One region of the Paenibacillus sp. EKM211P genome, then DNA from elsewhere that is predicted to be linked to it. Evidence: predicted binding sites of a transcription regulator. Region 1 holds the regulator's gene; each other region holds the start of a gene.
What was found. Region 1 encodes Rex, which represses fermentation and respiration genes when NADH is low (regulators of the CRP and FNR family bind a similar motif). Its sites were predicted from a motif close to TTGTGAAATATTTCACAA; they were not measured.
Positions count from the first base shown of each region.

Region 2: G9G57_RS12205 (phosphoketolase family protein) is a predicted target of Rex. The motif match lies at 1,860-1,877, and genes of this name have one in related genera.
Region 3: G9G57_RS02175 (formate/nitrite transporter family protein) is a predicted target of Rex. The motif match lies at 2,830-2,847, and genes of this name have one in related genera.

Region 1 is NZ_JAAMNS010000004.1:346,333-352,599, reverse strand. It holds gene G9G57_RS09945 (AAA family ATPase) at 1-1,484, opposite strand, end outside; gene G9G57_RS09940 (hypothetical protein) at 1,477-2,010, opposite strand; gene G9G57_RS09935 (cell wall elongation regulator TseB-like domain-containing protein) at 2,483-3,007, opposite strand; gene G9G57_RS09930 (amidohydrolase) at 3,045-4,346, opposite strand; gene G9G57_RS09925 (redox-sensing transcriptional repressor Rex) at 4,333-4,986, opposite strand; gene dinG (ATP-dependent DNA helicase DinG) at 5,014-6,267, opposite strand, start outside.
Region 2 is NZ_JAAMNS010000006.1:169,893-176,159, forward strand. It holds gene G9G57_RS12205 (phosphoketolase family protein) at 1-1,742, opposite strand, end outside; gene G9G57_RS12210 (GntR family transcriptional regulator) at 2,035-2,757, opposite strand; gene G9G57_RS12215 (glycosyltransferase) at 3,074-4,222, shown strand; gene G9G57_RS12220 (ring-cleaving dioxygenase) at 4,437-5,387, opposite strand; gene G9G57_RS12225 (DoxX family protein) at 5,461-5,859, opposite strand; gene G9G57_RS12230 (DUF896 domain-containing protein) at 5,929-6,156, opposite strand; partial or broken gene G9G57_RS26405 (hypothetical protein) at 6,249-6,267, opposite strand, start outside.
Region 3 is NZ_JAAMNS010000001.1:463,634-469,900, reverse strand. It holds gene G9G57_RS02180 (molybdopterin-containing oxidoreductase family protein) at 1-1,552, opposite strand, end outside; gene G9G57_RS02175 (formate/nitrite transporter family protein) at 1,910-2,755, opposite strand; gene G9G57_RS02170 (FAD-dependent oxidoreductase) at 3,149-4,510, opposite strand; gene G9G57_RS02165 (glutathione peroxidase) at 4,902-5,378, opposite strand; gene G9G57_RS02160 (ABC transporter ATP-binding protein) at 5,494-6,267, opposite strand, start outside.

The DNA.
Region 1 (6,267 bases):
TTTTCACTAAATTGACATCTAAATTGATCTCCGGACAGCGTTTCTTCCTTCATCAAGATGTCAAGAGAATTGTCGAACACAGGACGATGCTTTTCCAACAACTCCAAAGTGCGGTTATGCAGGTCATTCATAATCTCGCCATTTTCCCGCATGAGTTCCTCTTTTGTAACCATTTCCATATTAATAATCCCAAGAGAAGTCAAACCGGAAGTCATCATCGTATGAACGATGTTCAGTGCCTGCTCAAAATCATTACTTGAACCAGTACTTCGACCGCCGTAGTACATTTCTTCTGCTGTAGCCCCTGCGAGCGAGATCATAATTTGCTCCTCCAGGTACTGCTTGGTATATAAATAATGCTCTTGCTGTGGGTTGTGACGCACGTAACCGAGCGCTTTCCCACGCGGGCTGAGCGCCACTTGACTTACACTACCAGGACGGACGATTTCAGCCATAATAGCATGTCCCAGCTCGTGAATCGCTACACGTTTTTTCTCTTCGAATGTCGATTCTCGGTCTGTTTTCTCACCCATCATCACCTTGTCAATTGCCATGGACAGATGACTTTGCGCAATCATTTGCTGATCCTGTCTCATTGCATAAATGGCTGCTTCGTTCATGACGCTCTCCAACTGTGCACCGGAAAAACCGTAAGACTCCTCTGCGATTTTGTCCAAATTAGCATCTTCCTGGATCGGTTTGTTTTTGGCATGAATTTTAAGGATATGAAGACGACCCTTCTTATCAGGCAAGTCTACTTGAATATGACGGTCAAAACGTCCTGGACGCGTTAAGGCGCTGTCCAACATTTCTTTACGGTTTGTTGCCGCAATGAGCAATATCCGCGGCGTATCTGCCGAATAAATGCCATCCATTTCTGTCAGCAACTGATTCAAAGTCTGATCATATTCTCGTTGCTGTCCACCCTCACGCTTACCGCCAATAACATCAATCTCATCAATAAAAATGATTGCATTTTCTTTCTTTTCCTTGGCTGCACGAGTGCGAGCCTCCCTAAACAACTCACGGACACGACCTGCACCAACACCTACATACATTTCAACAAATTCACTGCCTGAAGCTGCAACAAACACTGAATTGGTATAGTGTGCAGCTGCTTTCGCCATCAGCGTTTTCCCTGTTCCCGGAGGGCCTGTAAGCAAAACGCCTTTCAATGGACGAATGCCAAACTTGGAAATTTCATCATGACGATTCAAAAAATCCAAGGCTTCACGCAATTCCTGTTTAGCGCTTTCTTGTCCACCAATTTCCTCAAAAGTCAGCTTGTCCGGACCATTTTTTTTACGTTTGCGCTCTTGCCCGGCACCTACGGCCAAGCCGCCACGAGCATGCATGAGCATTAACAAGCCACTGAGCATCACGCCTGCAACAAGAAGAGGGATAATATTCACCCCAATAAAAACGAGAAATATAATGGCCACCGGCACAATACCGATTAATATTTCCTTGATCCATCTAGGCATTAGGCCATACCCCCATTTGCTGAGATTGACGTGGCAAAACGATAAACTTCGTCGCATTGCCTTCGCTGAGTCGGATATAGACATTGTTCGAATCCATATCGGTATCAGCCTTGATACCTGTCTTTTTCTTTTTCATCTGCTCAACTGTAGATGAAATTTGAGTATACTTTTTATTTTCCATCGCTTCGGCTACAGGAAACATAGCCTCAGACCACCATTGATTCAGTGCTGAATTGGAACGATCTGCAATATCCAGCTTAATGGTGCGGCTGCCAATGATGGATTGCCCTTTTTGCTTAACCACATCGACTAATCCGGCCACATCCGCCTGCGGTTTGAGATCTAGTTTCAATACCACCTGATCCTGTTTAATATCTATTTGAGCGCTTGTCACGCCTGGATATTGAGATACCAGTTTTTCCAGAGGACTTTGCATTGTAACCTGACGGTAAATGAACCATCCTCCAAACATTAACAAGGCTGCCAAAACGGCCGCCACAACAATAGGAACTGCACGCAATTTCAAACAACATCCTCCTCTCAAAATGTAAAACCCAGAAGAAACGGGACGAATGTCAACAAACAACCAAATTGCATGATCTTATAATGATCAGCAACTCATTTATCTATCATTTTTGTCTATCACTTATAAAATATAGTATACCATAACGTAAATCTAATATCGAAGGCAATGTGTGGAGGAGTTGTGATAAGGCAAAAAGATGCTTCTGGCTTTTAGTCCAGCTTTGCGGAGCATTAAGTAAAAAGACGCAAATACGAATTAAATCGTATTTGCGTCTTTTTCTAATACTTTCAATCATTCCAAGCTATATAGACTGAGTATAAAAGTTATTTGGAGTGGCCCCATAGCTGTCAGCCAGCGGAGTGGAACACTTGAATCTGCAGAAGCGAAGCGATCGTAAGATCAAATGGACTACGCAGCGCTCCTAACGCTCTTGGGTACTCCCAAGCCACCGATCCACACTCTCAACATCGCGCTAGTAATTAGGCAAAGTATACTTTATCCCCGTCGATGCTCCATCTGAGAAACGGTAAAAGGTATAGTTGTGATGGCTTTCATCATCGTAAAACAGTTGCCATACATATTCGCCATTGAACACACTCGGTTGGAGCCTTACAATTTTTGCATTTGGAAGTTGCTGCTGAATTATCGCTGTCATTTTTTGCTCGTCGACTCCGTTTTTCATCAGCTCGGTATGAACACCGCTTGGATCTGCCGCAGGTATGTTAGGTTTCCCCTCCATTTTTTGAAAAGGAACCCACACCATTATATTTTCATTCTGTGCGTTTTTTCCTTGAACTACCCAATATATCTGATCCCACACAGACTTCCATGTCTGAGTCGTGCTAACCAGACCACCTGATTGCTTGGCCTTCATGATAGCGGCATTTTTCTCAGCCACCTGGTCTTGAGTAACATACGAATAATACCAGAAAATGCTGACCAGGATCAGTATTACGGCCAAAATGGCGACCGCTATCCATTTCTTCTTATTTTTCAAACCTGTGCTTCCTCTCTAAGGGGATGTGACACCTAAATTAGTGCGACAGCAGCCCTTCAAAGGCGGCTTGTGCCTCATGTTTGATACGTTCCTCGTCCATCGTCAGGCATTCGCCATTTTTCACAACCTGACGGCCGTCTACCCACACATGAGCCACGTCTTTGGCACTTGCAGAGTATACGGCATGAGAAATAAGATCTGTACGCGGCAAGAAATGGGCCTGATCCAGATCTAGCGCGATAAAGTCAGCCTTATTGCCTGCTGCCAGCGCTCCTACCTCTTTTAAACCAATCGACTTTGCACCATACTCTGTTGCCAGACGTAGTGCTTCATTTGCAGGAACTGCCGTTGGGTCGCCAGATACTCCCTTGTGAATGAGTGCCGCCAGACGCATTTCCTCGAACATATCCAGGTTATTATTGCTGGCAGGACCATCTGTTCCGAGTGAAACAGTAACTCCTGCACGCAGCAATTCAGGCACTCTAGCTACACCACTTGCCAGCTTCAAGTTGCTGCCTGGATTATGCGATACCGCCACACCTCGTTCCGCTAACAAAGCTATTTCTTCGTCGTTCAAGTGAACGCCGTGGGCAACAAGTGAAGGACGGGAGAAAAAGCCAAGCTTATCTAAGTGTGCAACTGGACGCAAGCCGTAGTCGCGTACGTTTTGTTCAACTTCGGCGATCGTCTCGGACATGTGCGTATGCAATGGTAAATCGAGATCATGTGCTGCTTGAACAAATTTCTCAATAAACGCAGGCGGGCATGTGTATGGGGCATGAGGAGACATCATTGTTGTGATACGTCCGTCTGCTTTTCCATGCCAGTTACGCGCAAAAGTCACGGCCTCAGCTAGCTTGATCCGCTGTTCTTCTTCTGAACAGAGTCCAATGGCTCCACGCATCAAACTTGCACGAATGCCCGACTCTTCAGCTACACGAGCCACCTCATCCATATGATCGTACATATCCAGGAAAGTCGTGGTTCCACCTTTCAGCATTTCCAGCACTGACAAAGAAGTTCCCCAGTACACATCCGTAGATGTAAACTTGGCTTCCATAGGCCACATTTTTTCCTGAAGCCACACTTGAAGTGCCAAATCATCTCCATACCCTCGCAGCAGAGACATCGCCGCATGACCATGAGTATTGATCAGACCAGGTAAAAACAATAACCCCTTGCCGTCGATTGCTTCTGTCTCTTCCTCACCCGCAGGCAAAGTCTCGCCAATGTAAGTAATACGGCTATCCTCCACAATCATAAAACCATGGATTACCCCAGCCTCGGGTCCATTCACGGCAAACGAGCCGTTTTTAATCATCCATTTATTCACTGTCATATTGTGCTTCTTCCTTTCCGTCCTCCAGATAATAAGCGAGGCTAAGCAAATCAGTTGTAAAGTCTGTGGCATGTATCCGAATGTTAGCCGGTGCCTTGAGAATGATAGGTGCAAAGTTCAAAATCGCTCCAATTCCACTCTCAATCAGCCTATCAGCTACGTGCTGTGCCTCAAAATCAGGTACAGTAATAATCCCGATTCGTATATTTTTTTCTTTCACAGTCGCTTCCAGTTCATCCATCGGCTGTACGACCAAAGTATTGATTCTGGTCCCAACCTTATCCGGGAACGCATCAAAAACCGCCACAATCTTCATATTGTCTTTTAAATAAGCATTATAGTTCGATAGGGCTTGACCCAGATTACCCGCTCCGACCAATACTACATTAATTTGCTGGTCGATTTTCAGGATATGGCGTATTTTCTCAATTAGATAAGAAACATCGTAACCGATGCCCTTCCGACCAAAATCGCCAAAATAGGCAAGATCTTTACGAATTTGGGCCGGATTCAAATCTAACCTCTGTCCCAGCTCTTGAGAAGAGACCGTAGCCACCTCCCGTTTGTGCAGTGCATTCAGATAACGTAAATATACGGGTAATCTCCGTACGACAGCCTCTGAAATTTTATCTGATTTCATACTTGCTCCCCCTAATTGTAACGGACTTTAGGTGTCCGTCCGTTGTGCCTCTGTCTCCGGGGCAGATTGGAGCCATTCGGCGATGCGGGGCACCATTTGCTCCGATGGCATATGCTCCATTTTTGGTCCCGGTAACGAGTACAAAAAGTGCTTTCCGTAATAGGATTCGATCACACGCGTATCGTAAACGATGACGACTCCGTGGTCGCTCGCTGTACGTACCAATCGCCCAAATCCCTGTTTGAAGCGAATAACCGCTTGTGGTACAGACAGCTTCATAAATGGATTCTTCTTCTGCTGCTGGAGCAACTCACTTTTGGCCTCCAGTAACGGGTGATTGGGCGGTTGAAACGGCAAGCGAACGATAGCCAGACAAGTCAAAGCTTTCCCTGGAATATCGACGCCTTCCCAGAAGCTACTAGTTCCCAGCAATACAGAAGCTTTCGCTTCCTGAAAACGGCGGGTTAGCTTGCTGCGACTCCCACTGTCCACACCTTGTCCTAACACGGTAATATCGCTGGATGCTAACGCCTCTTTGAGCGGCTCATACACTTGCCGGAGCATCCGATAGGAAGTAAACAGAACGAGCATTCTCCCCCGCGTTGCCTGGGCAGTCGCTCCTAGAGAGCTAACGAGCATCTCTACAAAATGTGCATCTCCTACACTGCCCTTCACACTCGGAAAATCTCGCGGAATGACCAGCAACACCTGATCCCTATAATTAAAGGGTGATGGGAGCTGTGACGTCATTAATCGTCCTTGATCTGCGGCCTCCTGCAAACCGAGTTGATCGGTCATGTACTGAAACGATTTATCTACCGATAAAGTAGCAGATGTCAGAATAATACTTCTTTTTTTGTCAAAAAACATTTCTTTCAACTGGCGGCTCACATCGACGGGCACCGCATAAAATTGCAATGATTTACTCCGGAATTGTCCACTCGCTTCAAGCCAATATACGGTTGTTTCATCATCGAGTCGTATAAAGAAGCGCAAATTTTCCCTAATCCCCGCCAAATCCTTAAGCAGACCCGTGATATCTGTAATGAGACTATCCGCCGCATAATCGTCATGTTCTTCCTTGACATCCAGCATCAGCTTGTCGCCCTTGCGCAAAATTTCGCTCAATGTTACATAAAGCTGATTTTCCAATGCCGCCGCCTGATCCCACTTTGCAGGCTTGGCTGACGGTTTGAGACGCGAAGAAAATTGCCCCGTTTCACCTGGTGTGGCATCAGTTCGCTCCGGCAACATGCCAAACAGCTTATCGCTTAGTAGGTC
Region 2 (6,267 bases), on a different contig from region 1:
CGGTCATTTAAAATAGTGTCAAAAACAGCTAAAAGAGAGTTGGCGTCAGCTGGCAGATACTCACGAATAAATTCTGGTTTCTTATCAGCCAAATGACCCAACAAGCCTGGATCTTGGTGTGTATACCCGTTATGATCCTGTTGGAAGACCGTTGAAGTTGCTACAACATTCAATGATGGGATATCTGCACGCCATCCTTGATCCGTTGCTTTACGCAGCCATTTGAAGTGTTGAGTGATCATCGAGTCAACCACACGCAGGAAGGCTTCGTAACTTGCAAAGAAACCATGACGACCTGTTAACACGTAACCTTCCAGCAATCCTTCAGCTTGGTGTTCAGATAATTGGGAATCAATGACACGACCATACGATGACAAGAATTCATCATTAGGCTCAATAATTTGATCCATCCATTGGCGTTTGGTTACTTCAAAAACAGGAGCCAAGCGATTAGACATCGTTTCATCAGGCCCGAAGATTCTGAAATTACGATTCTCTTCATTTAAAACAACCACATCTTTAACGTATTTACCTAACACAGACATATCTTGCGCAATCACTTTACCAGGCGTGGAGTTATCCAACGCATAGTTACGGAAATCAGGCAATTTCAAGTCTTTAATAAGGTTACCTGCATTCGCAACAGGGTTCATTCCCATTCGTTTATCGCCAGTAGGCAAAATTTTAGCAATCTCTGCTTTTAACCGACCGTTTTCGTCAAACAATTCCTCTGGTCTATAGCTATTCAGCCATTCTAATAAAGCAGGCGCGTGCTGCATATTTTTTTGATCGACCGGAATTGGAACCTGATGGGCACGGAACGAATTTGTATTCGGCACGCCATCCCATTCCTTTGGACCTGTCCAGCCTTTAGGTGAACGGAAGATAAGCACTGGCCACGCCGGACGAGTAAGGTCATTATTTTCACGCGCATTCTTTTGAATAGCTTCAATCTTTTCGATGGCAGTATCCAATACTTTCGCCATTTCTGGGTGCATGTGATCAGGATCTTCACCTTCAACAAAGAATGGTTCCCAACCCAAACCTTTAAAGAACGAGGTTAACTCTTCTTTTGATTGGCGAGACATAATCGTTGGGTTACTAATTTTGAAGCCATTTAAATGTAAGATCGGCAGCACTGCGCCATCCGTGATTGGATTGATAAATCGGTTAGAGAACCACGAAGCGGCCAATGGACCCGTTTCAGCTTCACCATCCCCAATAACAACAGCCGAGATCAGATTCGGATTATCTAGAATAGCACCTACACCATGAGAAAGGGAATAGCCCAGCTCCCCACCTTCATGGATAGATCCAGGGGTTTCAGGCGCAGCGTGTGAAGCAATACCGCCAGGGAATGAAAATTGTTTGAACAGTTTCTTCATACCTGGGATATCCTGCGTGATTTGCGGATAAATTTCGGTGTAGCTTCCATCAAGATATGAATTTGAAACCATCACTTGGCCGCCGTGACCAGGGCCTTCAATGTAAAGCATGTTCAAATCATATTTATTAATAACACGATTAAGATGAGCATAAATAAAGTTTTGGCCTGGAATCGTGCCCCAGTGTCCAATAGGCTTAACCTTTACATCCGAATCTTTCAAAGGTTCTCTCAACAAAGGATTGTCTTTTAAATAAAGCTGACCTACTGAAATGTAGTTCGTTGCACGCCAGTATGCATCAAGTTTTTCCAAATATGTTTTAGACGAGTAATCTTCTAACACGGGTGATAAAGCCATGGTGTCCACTCCCTAGTAATTTTGTTTGTAATTTATTTCCGGAAATTTCATCTACATGTACATCATAACGCTACGCTGAATTAATTCAACCTTTTTCACAAGTGATACGGTCCAATTTTGTGAAATTTTGAACATACTATGAAATATAAATTAAAAAGACAGTAAAAAAGCTCTTACATTAAAATATATAGAAGGATAAACCAATAAAATTTGTGATAAATGAAGAGTTTGCAGACTCTAATTCTTTTTCAAAACTATAAAAAAAAGACCGGAGAATTCTCCAGTCTTTTCATTAGTGTACCGATACAAAGGTATTAAATTTCAAATATTTGTAGTGAAATCGCATATGCGAAAATTCAAATGGGGTACCGTTATCCAAAAAGAAAACACCCTCCATAATGCCTACGGGTTCATTTTCTTTCAATTGCAGCAGCTTTTGATCATTCTCTTCAGACGGTTCTGCAAAAATAGATAAAAAGGATTTGGTGACGGCCAGGTTCCGCGAGTCCTCCAAATAATTAAAAATGGAACCCTCAATAATCGTCTGATTTAAATCCTGGACAATTTTAATGGGGATATAGCCCGTTTCGATCATAAATGGATCATCATCAAACAGACGTAACCGAACGATTTTATAAACAAAATCATGAGTGTCCAAGAACAAATCGCGCTGTAGTTCTTCTGTCGGTGGAATGACCTCAAAACTCAATACTTTGATTTTTGGCTTTTTGCCATGCATTTGAAAATTATCAGTAACTCCTAGATTAGAGCCCTCGTAGTTAAAGATAGATTCATTTCTTATGTATAAGGGATTAATAAATGTCCCGGAACCTTGTTTTTTGAAAATAATTCCGACACTCTCCATTTTAGTCAGAGCACGTTTAATGGAACTACGACTAACCTGGTAAGTCTCACTAAGACTACGTTCATCTGGCAATCTCATATCTGCAAACTTTCCAGCGAAAATTTTCATTTTAAGATCGTCAATAATTTGCTTATAGACAAATTGTGTCATATAGTACTCCTCTTTCAGGTCTTCTATAACTCCATATAGTTTACCATAAACATGCCCATTTCATCTCATGTTTGTTTGTGTCCCTTCTACTTTACATCCTTATGCATAATGCTACCATGACATATACATCACACCACTGAAACATATCTGCAAATCAGCAAAAAATACAGCACTTCCACATTAACATCCGCATAGGAGCAAGCCTGTTTCGAACTTTGTGGGTTGTTTGACTAGACCAGGCTAAAATCCTTGAATACATTGTTATTATTTATCTCGTTCAAAGGTTCTCTAATTAGAATGGTGGGGGGAGATCACATTGGCTATCCGCTACAGCGTCATCATTCCAACCTATAATCGCGCCCAGCAGCTGTTGCTCACACTCGCTTCATTTGAATCACAAACCTACCCGAAGCAACTATTCGAAGTCATTGTAGCTGATGATGGTTCTACAGACGGAACGAAAGAAATGGTCGAAGGCTTCAAAGCATCCTATCCTCTTATCTATGTGTCACACCCTGAACAACGCGGTCGATCTGCCGTTCGAAATTTGGGACTGCGCCGAGCAAAAGGGCTATACATCATTTTCTGTGACGCTGACTTTTTGGTGCTGCCTCATTTCATTAAAACCGTGAGCCGTTATCACCGCAAGTATCCCAAATCTGTGTTTTCAGGCATTCCGCACTCGTGGGACGATGCATTTACCCACTATCACCCTGATTTTTCTGTGGAAGAAAAAGAACATTGTCGGAGCATACTTACACAATCCGGCTTATGGAATCCTGACTTTGAAACAGCGAATGAAATTACCCCGGTCATAACGCCAGAAGATATCCTTCATCAAACGGGCGCACTGTCTAAAGTCGTTAGTCCCACAAGGGTTCCTCCCAATACGCAGAAACAATTTGCCTCAACGGACGTAGCTCCCTGGATGATGCTAGTAACTCGTTGTGTGGCCATCAGACGCAACCACTTAATTCGTATTGGAGGTTTCAATGAACGGTTTGTACTGTATGGACTGGAAGACTGGGATCTTGGCTATAGACTGCATCGCTTAAAAATCCCTTTTTATTGCATCAAAGAGGTGGTCGGGTATCATCAGGAGCATCCAACCCATCTTAGAGGTAACGTTTTAAATACGGAAAATTTAAGAATCATGTATGAAACTTACGGGTTCAATGACTCCTCGTTAAATTTATTTGCTCTGATTCCTCCATCCGAGGATTTTGAGACCTACAAAAATACGCTGCGAGTATTGCGCAGGGGACTCCGTTCCAGGTTAACACGTTCATCGGCTATGTTGTTGAGAAGGACACTACGCATTGCTGCCAAGCAGTTTTATTATCACAACAACACCCCAGCATACCAACAATCATTACGAGCGATACAAAGGAAAGCTGAGAACCGGAAAAGCCGAGTCGCTCATGTGTTACGAGAAATGTTAGTAAAGTCTGAAAAGCTGGTGTAATAACAAGAGGGCGGAAGGTCATGAGATATATACCTGGAAGCAGGTTCTGTCTTGGATAGATAATGTCGTATATTAGATTAGTCAAATCATAAATATAGGTTAATTGCGGAAGATTTCATTTTCAGGAGGTAATTCATCGAATGAAAAATCCACAATCGAATGAGATTGTGGATATATGTGACTTCATCTGGATGCAAAACAGCAGCCATTTCATTTACTTTTGCTTTTCTGTTAATGTTCTCACTTCAATAGGATGCAGGTTTGCCTCGATCTGAGCCCGCTGCGGTTCATACCACTCTGGTAGCATTAATTTCTGCCCCAAAGATTCCGCAGGTTCATCGTTAGCAAAGCCCGGTGGATCTGTAGCAATTTCAAATAGTATGCCGCCCGCTTCTCTGAAATATATCGCATTAAAATATTGGCGGTCGATGATGGGAGTCGGCTGATACCCATAATGCTGAACTGTGCTTCTCCAGTCTTCATGTTGCTCGAAATCTTTTGCGCGCCATGCAATGTGATGCACTGTGCCTGCTCCACCAAAGCCTAAACCCATCTTGGCAAGCGGAACATCCACGATATTACCGATTTCTCCTGCAGATTGATAACGAGCATATTCGGCATCTTCGTCGATTTTCGTAAATCCGAGTATACTCTCCAATGCATCCATCGTTTTCTGTGGATTGACGCTAAATAGTACGGCGCCTCCGAACCCTTTAATGGCGTTGTCAGCCGAAATGCCATCGTAAGACCAAGTACTGTTCGCTCCTTCCGCACGTTCAACAAGCTCAAGACGTAGGCCCTCATTATCCTCGAATTGAAGATATTGTTCATTAAAACGGCTTGTTTTCGTAACTTCAATACCAAAGCTTTGCAAACGGTGCTGCCAAAAATCAAGTGAACCTGGCGGTACCACATACGAGGTTATGCCCACCTGACCGCCTCCGACTCGCCCTTTGGGAGTTCCTGGTGCCGGGAAAAAAGTAATGATCGTTCCAGGACTTCCTGCCTCGTTACCAAAATACAAGTGGTAAACCTCAGGAGCATCGAAGTTGATCGTTTTCTTCACTAACCGAAGTCCAAGAATACCTGCATAGAAATCGACATTTGCCTGCGGATTACCAGCAAAAGCTGTAATATGATGAATACCTGCAGTTTGAAGTGACATATAAAATCCTCCTTTTAATTGTAGAAATCCTTATTTTTATCATTGGTAATTTTTAATGACTTAGGTTCATGTATTAATGAAGTATTGCATCAATGGAATATGGACCTGCGCCTATCAACGCAATACCGACTACGACAGCAATAAGAACCAGCGGATATTCATAGCCATTAGCGGTGGCCCAGATCCCGTTTTGACCATGTACTTTGACAATCGCTCCAAGCATCGTCATCGTAATCAACAATGCTGCCAGTGGAGTAAGCAGTCCTACAGCAAATAGAGCTCCTCCCAGCAATTCCATCAATCCAGCGGCCACGGCCATCAGTACTCCGGGCTTGATCCCGATTGATTCCATCCAACCACTGGTACCTTTTGGACCATAACCACCAAACCAGCCAAAAAGCTTCTGAGCCCCGTGCCCCACAAATAGCAATCCTACTACCAAACGTATCAACAACAATCCACTCGCCAACATAAAATCACGCTCCATATTATATTTATTATTTAAAGATTTTTAAATTAGAGATATTTGGCAAAGCTAAATTCATGGTTTAACGATTTTAGCCTGCTCTCTTCTAAGTTTTTCAGGAGTTACATCATCACCATTTGGATCATAAATCGTAGCGTTCAAGAGAATGCTTTGTACAGAGCCCCGGAAGATTTGAAGGTATTCCTTGCGAAGATCCATTTGCTCCGTTTTTTCAATTTCAGTTAACCCAACTTCTTTTGCTTTGTTTGCCAACTGATTAATTCTTTCTAAAATCGCAATCATGTGTATACCTCCCTATGCAAAATTTTCTGTTTGTCTTTATCTTTAATTTATTTATCTTGATATAAAGATATAATACATTTTTATTCTTGTCAATACTTTATTACAAAGAGA
Region 3 (6,267 bases), on a different contig from region 1:
TCGTTGGATTATCAAGCGCGCCTGCGATCATATCCTCTTCACTTTCCGTAAAGGCAGCTTCATCAAAGCCCATTGCCTGTCCGAGCAGGCTAAATAGCTCATAATTGCTTTTGCTTTCACCTAACGGATCAATAACAGGCTTCTGCATCTGGATATAGTGGTGCCAATACGATTTGTATAGATCTGTTCCTTCAAAAGAAGACGCAGCAGGCAGCACAATATCTGCATAGCAGGCCGTATCAGTAAGGAACAGGTCATGAACAACCGTAAACAGATCCTCTCGTTCAAATCCCTCCGTTACCCGTTGCGAATCGGGTGCTACAACTACCGGATTACTACAATATACGAATAACGCCTTAATCGGCTGTTCCTTTTGTAGCAGCGCCTCTCCAATCCGGTTCATGTTGATCACCCGGGCATCCGGGTTCTGTCGCAGATCAGGACGCTCCAGATGGGCGCTGTTAATCTTGGCATAAGCGCCATTGGAGCGCGACGCTCCTCCGCCGTGCTTCAACCATTGTCCAGTGAGTGCAGGCAAGCATGTAACTGCGCGTACGTTCATACCGCCATTATCATGGTGCTGAAGCCCATTTCCAATATTGATATAGGCCGCTCGCGCCTTTCCGTACATTTCCGCCAAACGGATAATATCCTCTTTCGGCACGCCGGTAATCCGCGAAACCCGCTCTGGTGTATAGGTCTTAACATGCTCGCGCAGTTCCTCGTGACCTACAGTATAGCGATGTAAAAATTCGTCGTCTGTCAGTCCCTGATCAAACAGTACATGCATAACCCCCAGCGCAAGCGCCGTATCCGTACCCGGATATAATGGAATGAACCAATCCGCCCATTGCGCCGTCCGGTTGCGATGAACATCAATTACGACCACCTTAGCACCTTTTTTACGTGCTTTCTCAGCCAATACGACCTGATGCATGTTGGTGCTTATGACATTTCCACCCCATACAATAATGAGCTCTGCATCTTCTGTATCCTCCGGGCTCGTGCCGCCCTTAAACCCCATAACGGATGCCCAGCCTTCATTCCCAGCCACGCTACAAATCGTCTGATCCAGCTGGCTTGAACCCAGTGCATTGAAAAAGCGACGATCCATTCCATCCACACTCAATACGCCCATATTGCCATAAAAGCTGTAGGGGAGTATGGATTCCGGTCCATCCGTACGTATCAGCTCCTTGAACCGACCTGTAATGGTATCGACCGCTTCCTCCCAGCTAATTCGTTCAAATTTCCCTTCCCCTTTGGCACCTACACGCTTCAACGGATAAAGCACCCGATCCGGATCATATACGCGCTCGGTCATATTGCGGACTTTGTTGCATATAGCCCCTTTGGTAATGGGATGATCCGGATTACCAGTCACCTTGACTATCTTTCCATCTTCCTTGTGAAGCAGGAGCCCACACGTATCCGGGCAATCCAACGGGCATACAGCCGGAAAAATACCATTCTGCTGCTCCGTCATCCGCTGTCCTCTTTGTAGATTTTGTTGAAGTGTGGCCTCAAGAGGCGCGCTATTGCGATGATCCATGGTTAAATGCTCCTTTCCGTTACCGTTTCCAAAAATTACACTGTTCTTATCATATCTACAGCTTTGGCCTATGGCAAGAGAAGGATTTTACCACACAGTAGCTCTCCAAAATATAAAAAAAAATCCGTCTGCTGCATAGAGCAAAACGGATTTTAAAAAGTATAATTATTTTTTTATCATTCTGTTTCATCATTACATACCCAGGGTAAAAGAGATCAAGGCATTATGGACGAGAGCACACTCATCCTCCATGCCAAATCATGGACCACTCCCAAAAAAATCCGCCATGACAGGTTTCGTTCCCCCGGGCCTGTCATGGCGGATTTGCTTTGTTTATTGCTTCATAAAGTAACGTGATTATGCATGATCACTCAACGGCTTGGATGTAACTGAAGAAGTAGTTTGAGGTTCATTCACGGAATGTGTGTTGGCTTGAGTTTTTTTCAGATAGGCCAGCCAGTAGGCTCCAGCCACAAACAGACTGCCTCCTACCAAATTCCCCAACCAGACCGGAATGAAATTCATAACATACTCTGCCCACGAAAAATGACCTGCAAATATAGCCGCCGGAATGAGAAACATATTGGCAACAACGTGCTGGAATCCAATAGCAACAAAGGCCATGGTCGGGAACCAAATTCCCATAATTTTTCCACCAACGGAGTCTGTGCTGTACGCTAACCATACAGCAAGTGCTACGAGCCAGTTACATCCTATACCTGATATAAAAGACTGCAAAAAGCTTTCATGCAGCTTATGTCCTGCCATATCCACCACTTTATCCAGGTAAGGACCCGTTTCGGTCAAGCCTAGAACATGCCCAAAGAAAAATGCAACAAATAATGCACCTGCAAAATTACTGAGCGTAATAATTGCCAAATTACGAAGCATGGCTCCTGTCTTAATTCGTCCTGCCCATCTTGCCAAAGGGACTGCCATCATATTGCCGGTCAGCAATTCCCCACCAGCTATCAAAACTAACACCAGACCTACAGGGAACACCGCAGCTCCAATAAAGGTAGCAATGCTTCCCCATTCTTTAGGTGCACTTGCAATAACGCGTATATCCAGCAAAAACCCGAGTGCAATAAATGCACCTGCCAAAAATCCCAATACCACCGCCACAGTCCACGGGTTGTTCGCCTTGGCCACTCCTGTTTCCACCGTCTTTTCGGCAATTTGCCCCGGTTTATAGCTTGCCATCTGCCCCCGCTCCTTTAATATCTTTTAAACAAAATATTCTTCTTTCATATTTTATTTAAAATCAGTGATTTTGTTTGTGAAAAAAATCACTTTCTCAACTATAAAAAAAACAGCCCTCGAAAAAGGACTGTCTTTCTATATTATTACATCTACTGCTACTGAGCTGCTATGCGCTTTACATTTAATTATATTCTTCCTTTTCAACGGCTTTCAAGAACCAAAGTACTCCGCCCAGACCGATGGCTGCGACAACTACAAGAAAAAGGATATAAAACAAACCCATTATCTACTTCTCCCCCTAATCCTTATGCTCTCTATATTGTACTATAAGGATTCATCCGTACGCTTTCAGATTGTTGACAAACTTATGAACAATGTCACAGACAAATCGGATTATACAGTAACTGGGTTCCGTTCGGATATTGTAGGCAATGCCTGCAAACCTGCCGCGTTCAGGAAATTCCAAGGCTTGTTATAGTGCGGCTGGAAGAAGAAATCGACAAAGGCCAACTGATCAATGGTCATATGATTTTGAATGGCTACAGACAGGGTGTTAATGGATTGTGTCAAATCGACCTTCGACATAATTTGTGCCCCAACAATTCTCCGTGTCTCCTGCTCATATACAACCTTCAGCAACACCTTTTCAGAAGTCGGCATAAACTCAGGACGGTAGCTGTCCTCAATGGTTACAGCTTCTACAGTCATCCCCTCGTCCGTTGCTGCGGCTTCCGTCATTCCTGTTCCCGCAATATTATCTTCGTAAATTTTGATACCCGAGGTTCCTTGTGTTCCCATGTAGGCAATGGTAGGTTGTACCAGATTACGCGCCACCAGCGTACCCATACGAACCGCATTGGTCGCCAATGGGATATAAGCTGTTTTGCCAGTCGGATTATAACGAATTGCACAACTGTCGCCTGCTGCAAACACGTCTGGGCAGCTACTTTGCATATAATTGTCCACAATGATCGCACCGTTAGGCAACATATCTACCTGACCTTTGAGCAGATCCGTTTGAGGTCGGAAACCGATACAGAGTATAACAAGCTCTGTTTCATATTCTCCTTTGGAGGTCACGACCTTACTTACTTTACCGTTAGTCCCCTCAAAACGACTTACTGTCTCGCCAAGTACCAGCTTAATGCCATGTTCTCTCAGGGAATTCTCAATCCGGTCTGTATACTCATGGTCTAAATACTTATTCAATATACGATCAGCACTGTCGATCAGCGTTACGTTCTTACCGTTCATTTGAAAAGCTTCTACCAGCTCAACACCAATGTATCCAGCTCCCACGACAGTAATGTTCTGTACATGTTGGGCTTTCTCAATGATTTCATTCGAATGATTATAGTTTTTGCAGAGCAAAATATGATCCAGTTCAATGCCTTCCAGCTTCGGAATAATTGGCCACGATCCAGTAGTCACAATCAATTTATCAAATGTATCCGTAAATTCCTCACCGGTTTGGAGATTACGTGCATGCAGCGTCTTGCCCGCTGTATCTACACTCGTTACCTCATGAAGCATCTTGGTCACTACACCCATATCAGCCAGTTGATCTGGGGACGAATAAAACAATCCGTGCGGATCTTTGACGACACCACCTACATACAGTGCAATACCACAAGATAAAAATGAAATATTGTCATTACGCTCATAGACCGTAATTTCGGCATCTGGATAACATTTAGCTGTGTTGACTATGGCTGCCGTACCTGCGTGTGTACATCCGATAACTGCTACTTTCATGTTGAATTCCTCCTTGGTGTGTGGGCATAAAATGTATAATAATTGTGAATACTTTCACTTAGATAACTCATTACTTCTTGTGATTTATTTCACTTCATGCGCTTATTATAGTGTGATATTTTTCACATTACAATAGCTTTTTATGATATTCACAATTTGTCCACATTTTAAAAGGCAAGGATATCTGAACTCAGCCGTTTGCTGAAATCTTTTTTTGCTCCATTCAGTTTTCCCTACCTGCCTCTTGATTATGCTCCTGGAACAGACTTTCCCACGATACGTCAATCTTTAGGCAAATGCGTATGTAGGGAATAAAAAAAGGTCCGTTTCCCCTAAGACAAGCGGAAATCAGACCTTGTTTACACATATACTTTGAAATTACACGAAGCTATTATAATAACTGCTCAATGGCCGTTTTCATCGCTTCCGGTGACTCCTTGGGCTCAAAGCGTCCCACAGGCACACCTTCCCGATTCACAATGAATTTTGTAAAATTCCACTGAATTGTACCATCTTCCTGTTCTCCAGGCTGTTGCTTCTTCAGATATTCAAACAGAGGGGCTGTATCTGGTCCGTTCACATCCACTTTAGCGAATACCGGGAAATTAACCCCGTAATTCAATTGGCAAAATTCAGCCGCTTCCTCGCTGCTGCCCGGCTCCTGACCGCCAAACTGGTTGCAAGGGAAGCCTAAAACAACGAGTCCCCGATCCTTATATTCGTCATAAAGCTTTTGCAAATCCCCATATTGCGGGGTAAGTCCGCACTTACTAGCGGTATTCGCAATAACCAGCACTTTACCTGTGTAAGTTTCCAGAGAAACCTCCTGATTAGCTGGTGTTACGGCATTATATGAATAGACAGACATATAGCATCCTCCTTCGTGTCGCTTGGTTTAGGTTCTCAACCTATTTTACCCAAAACGTGACGGACATGCCAATATTCACAAAACCTTACCGTGATGCTGCCACTTGGCGCACCCTCTAACCTCTTGCTGCTACTTGTGGTCTAGCATCACGCCGCTCGGCAACAGAACCCACCGTTTGTTTCTCTTCTACATTCATTCCCTTTACTGCTTGGCTTACCGCAGGCTGACCAGCCAAAGCATACGGAAGACAGAGTGGTACCCCCGTACGAGGATCAGTAACAATATCCGCCTCAATCCCGAACACCTCACGCAGCACATCTGGGGTCATAACCTCCGTCGGGGCTCCTACCGCCTTCGCTTTCCCTTTTTTGATCGCAATCATATGCTGAGCATAGCGGGCTGCGTGGTTCAAGTCGTGCACGACCATAACAATGGTGCGTTCTGCCGAAGTATTCAGATACTCTAGCAGATGCAGCACTTCCAGTTGATGCGCCATATCCAAAAATGTAGTCGGCTCATCCAAAAACAATATATCCGTATCTTGTGCAAGCGCCATAGCAATCCAGGCACGCTGACGCTGCCCCCCAGAAAGCTGATCAATCGGACGATCGTGAAATTCGCTCATTCCTGTTACTTGGATGGCCCACTCTACCATTTTGCGATCGTCCGCTTTCATGGAACCAAAACCTTTTTGATAGGGAAAACGTCCGTATGATACCAGTTCCGTCACGGTCAATCCTTCCGGTGCCGTCGGATTCTGCGGCAAAATAGCCAACTGCTTGGCTACCTCCCGGGTGGATTGCTTATGAATGGATTTACCATCCAACAGAACGCTACCGCCTTTAGGATTCATGATGCGAGCCATCGTTTTCAAAATGGTCGACTTACC